One region of the uncultured Ruegeria sp. genome, then DNA from elsewhere that is predicted to be linked to it. Evidence: riboswitches for the same ligand, from Rfam matches in the RefSeq annotation. Region 1 holds a riboswitch; each other region holds the start of a gene.
The links. Region 1 has a riboswitch for cobalamin ahead of Q1B13_RS04700 (CbtB domain-containing protein). Riboswitches for the same ligand answer to the same signal wherever they lie in the genome.
Positions count from the first base shown of each region.

Region 2: another riboswitch for cobalamin. It lies ahead of Q1B13_RS23300 (hypothetical protein); the one in region 1 lies ahead of Q1B13_RS04700 (CbtB domain-containing protein).
Region 3: another riboswitch for cobalamin. It lies ahead of Q1B13_RS11905 (DUF1636 domain-containing protein); the one in region 1 lies ahead of Q1B13_RS04700 (CbtB domain-containing protein).

Region 1 covers NZ_CANLDZ010000002.1:393,720-396,937, forward strand. Annotated here, with positions in the region: gene Q1B13_RS04685 (cobyrinate a,c-diamide synthase) at 1-34, shown strand, start outside; gene cobA (uroporphyrinogen-III C-methyltransferase) at 31-759, shown strand; gene cobF (precorrin-6A synthase (deacetylating)) at 752-1,495, shown strand; cobalamin riboswitch at 1,539-1,748, shown strand; gene Q1B13_RS04700 (CbtB domain-containing protein) at 1,784-1,954, shown strand; gene Q1B13_RS04705 (CbtA family protein) at 1,959-2,657, shown strand; gene Q1B13_RS04710 (hypothetical protein) at 2,721-3,215, shown strand; gene Q1B13_RS04715 (DUF1636 family protein) at 3,203-3,218, opposite strand, start outside.
Region 2 covers NZ_CANLDZ010000024.1:49,426-52,643, forward strand. Annotated here, with positions in the region: gene rsgA (ribosome small subunit-dependent GTPase A) at 1-159, shown strand, start outside; gene Q1B13_RS23295 (hypothetical protein) at 192-1,049, opposite strand; cobalamin riboswitch at 1,207-1,427, shown strand; gene Q1B13_RS23300 (hypothetical protein) at 1,515-1,922, shown strand; gene Q1B13_RS23305 (protein-tyrosine phosphatase family protein) at 1,914-2,426, opposite strand; gene Q1B13_RS23310 (DNA polymerase III subunit gamma/tau) at 2,552-3,218, shown strand, end outside.
Region 3 covers NZ_CANLDZ010000007.1:106,164-109,381, reverse strand. Annotated here, with positions in the region: gene Q1B13_RS11920 (D-lyxose/D-mannose family sugar isomerase) at 1-71, shown strand, start outside; gene Q1B13_RS11915 (hypothetical protein) at 206-427, shown strand; gene Q1B13_RS11910 (hypothetical protein) at 424-927, shown strand; cobalamin riboswitch at 973-1,183, shown strand; gene Q1B13_RS11905 (DUF1636 domain-containing protein) at 1,282-1,638, shown strand; gene Q1B13_RS11900 (ABC transporter ATP-binding protein) at 1,635-2,411, shown strand; gene Q1B13_RS11895 (ABC transporter substrate-binding protein) at 2,424-3,218, shown strand, end outside.

The DNA of each region.
Region 1 (3,218 bases):
GTTCTTTCACCTGATTGCAGAGGCCTCGGCATGAGCGGGTTTGTCTCGTTCATCGGCTCTGGCCCCGGTGATCCGGAGTTGTTGACCCTGAAAGCCGTCGATCGGATGCAAAACGCCGACGCAGTGCTGTTTGATGATCTGAGCAGTGGTCCGATTCTGACCCATGCGCGTGATGATGCGGATCTGGTGGGCGTCGGCAAACGCGCAGGCCGCCCTTCACCAAAACAGAACCATGTCAGCCGGTTGTTGGTTGAGTATGCCGAAACTGGCGCCCGGGTTGTTCGGTTGAAGTCCGGTGACGGCGGGTTGTTCGGGCGATTGGAGGAAGAACTGGTGGCCCTGCGCGAGGCTGGGATCGACTACGAGATCATACCGGGCATTCCGTCCGCCATCGCAGCGGCAGCGGCCGCAGGTATTCCTTTGACCCGGCGTCTGACCGCGCGGCGGGTTCAATTTGTGACCGGCCATGATGTCAGCGGCAAACTGCCGGAGGATCTGAACCTGCCCGCGCTGGCAGATGCATACGCCACAACCGTTGTCTTCATGGGCAAACGGACATTTCCATTGCTGGTCGAGGCGTTACACGCGCATGGCCTGCCTCTGGACACACCCGCGCTCATGGCCGAATCCGTGTCGACCCCTGATCAAGTGCTGCATCGATCGACCATCGGGGCTTTGTCGGACAGGCTGCAATCCGAGATCGGAACCGCTCCGGCGCTGATCTTGTATGGCCCGTTGGCGGAGTTCGACGATGTATGAACTGAATCTGGTTGGCATCGGTACCGGCAATCCAGACCATGTCACCTTTCAGGGTGCTGAAGCCATCCGCGCAGCGGACTTGATCTTGATTCCGCGCAAGGGCGAGAACAAAGCCGATCTGGCCGGAATACGCGAGCAGATCATTGCGCAAGTGACGGACACCCAACCGACGATTGCTTATTTCGACATTCCCAAAAGACGCGGTGATGACGGTTATCTGCAGGGTGTCGATGACTGGCATGATGCCATCGCGCTACGGTGGCAGGACGCAATCGACGCGCACCCAAACGCGCGCAATGTTGCGTTGCTGATTTGGGGGGATCCTTCGCTTTATGACAGCTCTCTTCGAATCGCCGCGCGGTTGGAGCCCAAACCCGTCAAACGCGTGATCCCGGGCATTACCGCTCTGCAGGCATTAACCGCAGCGCACGGAATTCCAATAAACGACATCGGCGCGCCCTATGTCGTTACGACCGGCCGCCGCCTGCGTGACGAAGGCTGGCCCGAAGCCATATTGACAATCGCGGTCATGCTGGATGGGGAATGTTCGTTTCAAAGCCTTGCAATGGCAGATTATGACATCTGGTGGGGCGCTTATGTGGGTATGACAGAAGAAATCTTGATCCATGGACCGTTGGATGAAGTGGCCGAAGACATCCTTGCAACCCGCGCACAAGCCAGGGCTGATCATGGCTGGATCATGGATATCTATATCCTGAAAAAACGCGCTGTGTGACACGAAACGTCGCAAATGGCGATTGCGTCGGCGCGACGTTCCCGGCTAAATGGAGGCGTCTGGTCCTGCCGGAGATATCCGGATGCTAAGAGGGAATTTGGTGCGCCTTCCTTTGAAGTCTAATCCAAAGCCGCCCCCGCGACTGTAAGCGGTGAGCCTGTGTTCAACCAGCCACTCCCGAAGTTTTGGGGGGAAGGCGAACAGAGGCACCGACCCGCGAGCCAGGAGACCTGCCAGGCGAGTATTGAAACACCGGCCGTCGGGTGCGACGGCACAGGAGGACAAGAAATGACAACACAAACACTTAAGGCATCCGCCTCGCGCGCAGGCCTAATTCCAGCGGTTTTCGCAGTGGTTCTGGGCCTTGGCATCGTCACGCTGGCAGGTCACGTGCAGGCATCCGCGCTGCATGACGCCGCCCATGACGTGCGTCACGCCACCGGCTTCCCCTGCCACTGAGCTCATGTTCAGTCGCATTCTGACCAGCGCTTTGTTCGCTGGCGCTGCAGCGGGGCTGATTGCCGCCTTGCTGCAGTTGTTGTTCGTGCAACCCGTATTGCTGCACGCAGAGCTATATGAATCAGGTGAGTTGGTGCATTTCGGCGGCGCGGCCGTCACCGCCCATCCCGAACTGCCAGGCATGTTCTCGGATCTTCAGCGTGACGCCCTTAGCGTAATCTTCACGATGCTGACTTACACCGGCTACACACTGATTGTTGTGGCACTTATGTCGATTGCCGAAGGACAAGGCCACAAGGTTGATGGCCGAACGGGTGTATTGTGGGGGCTTGCCGGATTTGTCGCAGTGCATTTCGCACCGGGTTTCACCCTGGCACCCGAAGTGCCGGGAGTGGCCGCCGCTGACGTCTTCGCACGTCAGATCTGGTGGTTTGCGACCGTTGCAACCGCTGCCGTAGCCATGTGGTTGATCGCTTTTGGTTCCAACCTCATCAGCTATGTGTTCGCTGCGGTTCTGCTGATGGCGCCTCATATCATCGGCGCGCCCGAGCCGGAGTTTTTCACCGGCCCCGTCCCGACCGAGATCGGCGCCCTATTCGCGGCGCGTGCGTTTGGCATCGGTTTGGCCGCTTGGGTTCTGGTTGGGTCTTTTGCAGGATACTTTTGGCAAAAAGAGGCTAAGCACGCCGAAGCGCACGCCTAACTGGCGACTTAACGGCCCGTCGGGAACCACCCCGGCGGGCTTTTCCCTTTTCAAGGATACAAGATGTCCCGCTCACTTGCTTTGTTTGCAATTGGCCTGATCTTTGGTGGTGGGGCTGGCTTTGTGCTGGCTGCGGCCAACGGCGTCACGTTTGATGGCCATGATCATTCTGATCCCGCGCATCATGGAGGCCATCAGGCCGAGACCGCAGCGCATGATCATTCTGCAGTGATCAACTTGCCTACTGGACCAAACACGCCCAGCGTGAAAGTTACTGTGGTCAAAGACCCCATGGCCGGTTGGAACCTGCATGTCTTGCCGCAAAACTTCGAATTCGCACCGGAAAGCGCATCTGCTGCGGACCAACCGGGCAAAGGGCACGCGCATGTATATGCCAATGGCCTAAAGCTCGCGCGGCTCTACGGCAATTGGATGCATCTTGCAGACCTGCCCAAGGGCGAGGTTGAAATCGAGGTTTCGCTGAACAGCAACAGCCACAGCCAGCTAGTGGTCGACGGGGTTCCCGTCAGCGCCTCACAAGTGATTCAGGTCGACTGAAGC
Region 2 (3,218 bases), on a different contig from region 1:
GGCGTGCTGGACGCTTCGCGTCTGGAACGATGGAGAAAACTGCGACGTGAGGATCAGCGAAACTCGGAAACCGTGGCCCAGTCCCGCGCGCGCGACAAGGCGTTTGGCAAAATGGTCCGTTCGGTGATGAAAGACAAAAACTCTCGCAACGGCCGATGATATCTGGGCGCCGAGTTTTCGGCGCCCATCCCTTACGCTATCAACCTAGGCCAGACAGCCGCATTCCGGCGGGCAAACGCCCCGATGTGACCGACTTCGGTTAGACCAAACTCAGACGCAGACAAAAGATGCTGTTTGGTGTCAGGGCCGTAAAGATCCGCCAGCCGCCACACTGCGTCCGGAGGGACCATCTCGTCATCTTCGAAGGCAAACAGGTCTGCGGGAGTTCCTGTTTCTGACCATTTGACCGCCGGTAAATCGAGGCCTATTTCAGGAACGTAATTCAATGGCGCCGTGCACCATTTGCGCCATTGCCAGTAAACCGAAGCTGGCAGGTCCGTGCCGAACCCGATGGCCTTTCCTGGCAGGTACCCCAAAAGACGCGCAAGCAAGGGTGCGTGCCCATACCAGAACAACCACGCCAGCGCACGATACGGCCAAGGGTGATCTTTCAGTGTGACCAGCCCCGAACATACCCCAATCATTCGGTCGATCTGACTAATGTCGGGTTGAACCGGGCCCAGCATCGCGCCCACCGAGTGACCGATGGTCCATTGCTTCGCTTTCGGAAAGCGCCGGCGCATCTCGGCCCTGGCCGCGGGCATATCAATCAGCGCCCAGTCTGCCATAGTGACTGTGGATTTGTTGAGATCTCCGGATAGAGAGTGCCCAAAGTCCCGGTAGTCATATGTCAGGCAGGCCATGCCCTGTTCTTCCGCCAGCCACTGCGCAAAATATCGGTAGTAATCTCGTGGAACTCCGGTTGCGCTGTTTAGAACAATAACGATTTCTGGCTCGGAAACTGGCCGATAGAGCCGTGCCGAAAGCATCGCCGGCCCGGACGGGAACCGAAAGTCTTCGGTCAATACCCTTTGCTGTGTGTCCAACATAGCGACCTCGGAAAAACTGAACCAATCGGTTCACCACGCTCAAATGGCACCAATTCCTGTACCCGAGTCAACACCAGTTCAGGTTGACCACACGTCCGCTTGGGATTGAGTAGGAGCGCAAGACATAAAGTCCAGCTTGACTCAGGGCACAATCAGACGCTAGCGATTGTGTGATGGTTCCTGCCCCCTACTAGGGGTCGGGATGAAAAGGGAACACGGTGCGGTTCTGACCGGATACTCCGGACGATCCAAATCCGCGACTGCCCCCGCAACTGTAAGCGGAAAGCAATGCCGAAATACCACTGGCCCAATGGCCGGGAAGGTCGGCAAAGCGATGACCCGCAAGTCAGGAGACCTGCCATCGGAACTGTAACCGAAACTCGGGCGGGGTGTCCGGGCAGGTCCTGACAGCACACCGCCGTCCTGCCTGATCCAAGCCCCTGTCCGCCGCGCAGAGGGCGCAAGATGATCTGGAAGACAAGAACCCACGAATACACAGCAACCGTTTGTCAACGGACAGGCAAGACATGCCCTGCACTGGCCCGAATGGCGCGCGCGATGGCACAGGCTATGGCAGAAGCTCATCCAGTCACCACTTCGGAATTCGAAATCGAAGGCAGCAGCGAGTTGACCTATTGTCCTGAGGGGTGCACTGCGCGGTTTCGGGCCCAGCCCGATCAGATGCGCGTGTTTTGCGGCACCGATGCCGCGGCAAACACCAAACAGCTGGACGATTATGCCAACATGATCTTTGGCACCGATATCCAGACCATGCCATCCGGGATCATCGCAACGCCGCCTTGCGCAATGCTCGAGGTTTTGGCTCTTAAACCTCGCGAACCCGTGCAGATGGCCGTGCAAATCTCAACCTGATCTGACGCTCACCTCTTCCAGGGTCGAACCGACGGCCCATGCCATTTGTTCGTCTGTTTCGACGGCACAGGGGCGCAAGGCGCGCAATCGTACCAGCGCCTTGTCGGGCTGTTCGCCACATTCGACCATCAGCCGTAGAACAAGCATTCCCGACCGGCCGCAACCGCCCTTACAGTGCAGCATGACACGACCGCCTCCAGACAAGGCATGGCGCACGGCAGAGCTGACGGACGGCCATTCATCCAGAACGGTGCGGGGTGGCGCGTTAAAGTCTTCGATTGGCAGATGAACCCATCGGCTAGCCCGACTTTGAATATCGCTGCCAAAGTCCTGCGCGCCGGCCTGAAACATCTCGACTTCGGTTGCCGTAGAAATCACAAGACCCGGCTTCCAGCTCGAGATTGTGTCCAGATCACCTGCGTAGTCCCCGCCGCGACCGGGCATTGATGTAAGGGCAAGCGTGCCTCCTCCAACTTGCAAGGCGTAGATCACCAGCTGAGACATGTAACGCTCTCCCCCCTTTAATTACCGTCGCGAAAAATAGTTCGTGAAATGTACCCCTCTAGCAATACGCGCATCCGGTCCGATTCCAAAATAAAAATCCTCGCACGCTGCTGTGGACGCGGGCGATGGTGACCACTACGCTGTGCCGAAGCCCCGAATCCGCCAGAGTAAACATGACCGACGCACCCAGCCCCGCCTATCAGGTTCTCGCCCGCAAATACCGCCCGGAAACCTTTGCTGATCTGGTGGGTCAGGACGCAATGGTGCGCACGCTGAAAAACGCGTTTGAGGCGGATCGGATCGCGCAAGCCTTCATCATGACGGGCATCCGCGGCACGGGGAAAACCACCACCGCACGCATAATCGCCAAAGGCATGAACTGCATCGGTTCCGACGGCGAAGGCAAACCAACAACCGAACCTTGCGGGCAATGCGAACATTGTGTGGCCATCATGGAAGGCCGTCATGTCGACGTTATGGAGATGGACGCCGCCAGCCGCACGGGTGTGAACGATATTCGCGAGATCATCGACAGCGTCCGCTACCGCGCCGCCAGCGCTCGCTACAAGATTTATATCATTGACGAAGTTCACATGCTGTCGACCAGCGCTTTCAACGCGCTGCTCAAGACGTTGGAAGAGCCGCCTGAACATGTGAAGTTCATCTTCGCCACCACCGAGATTCGCAAGGTTCCGGTTACGGTTCTGTCGCGCTGTCAGCGATTTGACCTGCGTCGGATTGAACCCGAAGACATGATAGGCCTGCTGCGCAAGATAGCAGCGGCCGAAAACG
Region 3 (3,218 bases), on a different contig from region 1:
AGCCAATCCCCCGCTTTGCGACGATCGAGGAAGATACTGATCCCGATTTCCTGCTGGTCGCCGACTACTGACCCAAGCCTGAAGCTGGGTAAATTTGCGACGCAACTCCTCTTGTCATTTCCGACTCTTTTTGTCAGATAACGTGTGACCCAGTCAGATCCCTCGGAATCACGCCCGGTCAAGGACCAGAGACCGAGAGACGATAATGACAAAAACACTCACCGACCTATTGGCCATGGATACTATCGCCAGCCGCCACGGATGTGCGCTGAAGCCAAAGTTGCCGCAGGCAATTGAGGCCGCCCTCAGATTCCCAGCCCACGCAGCATCACCGCGGCGGGAAACCCCAATCGCCGAATGCGATCTGCCCGAAAACGTTCAAAGCCTGTCCAACCATTCAGTAAAAACGGAAAGGCGGCGCGCATGAGTTTCTCCACCTCCGGACAAAGCGAAGCGCGCGCACCCAATGCATCGCGGGATTTCGATGATTTCGAACGGGGCCTTCTTCCCGTCATGCGGCATTTCATCCTCAGCTTTTCGGAGCCCACAACCCAAGCCTGGCAACATGCATACTCGGTCGCAATCGAAAAGTGGGGGCACGATCAGGGCCTCAATCTTGCGCACCTTGTTTTCAAAGTCATCAAGGCCGCCTTGCATTGCCGAACTGACGGGCTGGCTTTCAAAGATCCTCTGAGCCTGGAAGACCGGCGGGAAGTCACTTGTGATGAGAGAGCGTTGCTGAAAATGCTACATCACATGCGACGCGATGAAACACCCGCTGCGCGAGACGCCGTTGGTCAGGTTACCGGTGGGTATCCCGATGCACATCTGCTTCAAGCCGGGCTGACATTGGCCAGCCGGTTTCCCATCAGCGGCGATCACCAAAGGCAATCGACACGACGCCCTTCTCTACGTGTGGTTCAGTGACGCCGCGCTGGCCATGACCTGACGCTTGACAATCGATGCGACACCAGACTAGCTGGCCGGGATGGTTCCCTTAGGTTTTCCTTGGGGATGAAAATGGGAATGCGGTGCGGCCCACGACAATCGGGCCAATTCCGTGACTGCCCCCGCAACTGTAGGCGGTGAGCGACGCCAAATCACCACTGGCCCAGAGGGTCGGGAAGGTTGGCCAAGCGACGACCCGCAAGTCAGGAGACCTGCCATCAGATGTTCAACCAACCCGGGGCGGGGCGTCCTGGAAGGAGGCTATGATGGCGCGTCTGCGTGTTCACAAGACTTGCACTTTCTGTCCGCATTTTTTGAGTGGCGGGGACTGCTATGTCCGATACTCCTGACCACTTTGTACTAATCTGCTCAACCTGCCAGGGACCAGTGGCGGCTGAAACAGCGCAAAAACTGCTGGATGAGCAGCTGCCAACCGGATTTGCGACGCGACTGATCGCATGCATGGCAGGGTGTGAACGGCCCATGACTGTTGGCCTACAGGCGAAGCAGAAAGCGCAGTATCTTTTCGGTGAAATCACAAGCCTAAAGGATCTGACCGCAGTGGCCGAGTTTGCCCATCAGTATCTCGACAGTGAGGACGGTTGGACCAGCGCGTCCGAGCGCCCGCCTGCCCTGCTCACCAAAACACTCTCGCGGTTGCCATGTTTGCCTGCCGAGAACGGGTCATGAGCTTTTTGACCGCCGAAGGCCTTGGATATTATGCATTGAATGGCGACGTCCTGCTTAAGGACGTGTCCTTCAATCTCGACGAGGGCGCGGTTCTGGCCATCGCCGGACCAAACGGTGCCGGGAAAACCACCCTCTTGAACCTGTTATGCGGTGTTGAACGGCTTGCCCTGGGCGATGTGCGTATCCGCAACCAAAGCCTACGTAGCTTGTCAGCGCAGCAAAGGGCGCGGACCATTGCCGTGGTCGGCCAACAGGAATTGCCGGACGGCCGCTTGAGGCTGCGGGACTACGTTGCACTGGGCCAAATACCCATTCAGGCTGACCGGTCAGCGGCTGACCACAAAGCAGATCTGGACCGGGTTCTTGCGATAACCGAGCTGACCCATTTGGCCGGTAAATCAATGCGGATGCTGTCAGGCGGCGAACGGCAGCGCGCGCATATTGCGCGTGCCCTGGCGCAAAACCCGTCGCTGCTGTTCCTGGACGAACCAACCAATCACCTGGATCCGGACGCCAAGGGGCATATGCTCTCATTGGTCGCAAATTTGGGTGTGACAGTGGTCATGATTGTCCACGATCTGGTCATGATCCCCGAGTTTGCCACCCATGTTGCGTTGATGAAAACCACCCGTCTGACAGGGTTCGGGCCTGTGACTGAAGTGCTGACCCCGGATCGCGTCCGGGACACCTTTGGAGTGGACTATTTGTGCTTCCAGCATGAAGGCCGCTTGATCCCGGCACTCGACATCCGAAAACGAAAACTGACATCATAACAGGAGTTTATCATGATGCAGAAACTCTGGCCTGTGGCGTTGATCACCGGCCTGGCCAACGGTGCAGCGGCGCACGAAATGTCCGTGGACAACTGCGGTGAGCCATTGGTGTTTGACACAATGCCCGAGCGGTTGGTTGTGCACGATATGAATATGACCGACATGGCCTTTGCGTTGGGTCTGCAAGACAAGATTGTTGGTCTGACCGGGATCACGGGTTGGTACAAAACCAGCCCAGATTTTGATGCGCTGCGTGGCGAAATCCCTGAACTTGCCCCAAAATACCCCACGATCGAGAATTTGGTGGCTGTCGAGCCGGATCTGTTCTTCGCCGGTTGGTACTATGGCATGAAGCCAGGTGGCGACGTGACGCCCGACACGTTGGCGCCCTTTGGCATCAAAACCATGATCCTGACAGAAAGCTGCGTGCATCTGGACAAGGATCGCCCCGACGCCAGCATGAACCTTCTGTTTGACGATGTATTGCGCCTGGGCAAGGTCATGCATGTTGAAGACAAGGCCGAAGCGCTGGTCACCGAATGGAAAGATCAGCTATCGGACATCGAAACACGGACCGCTGATCTGGCAAAGCCTCGCGTCTTCCTGTTGGACGGTCCGGCGGACGCGCCCTTTACGGCAGGCAAGTTTGCCATACCTGACGCGATGATCGCTGCCGCCGGTGGCGAAAACGTCACCCACGATCTGGACACCAGCTGGGGCCGCACCTCGTGGGAAGCTGTTGCCGCATCAAACCCCGAGTTTCTGGTGTTGTTGGACTACCAAACCGGCAATGGGGCGGCGGATACG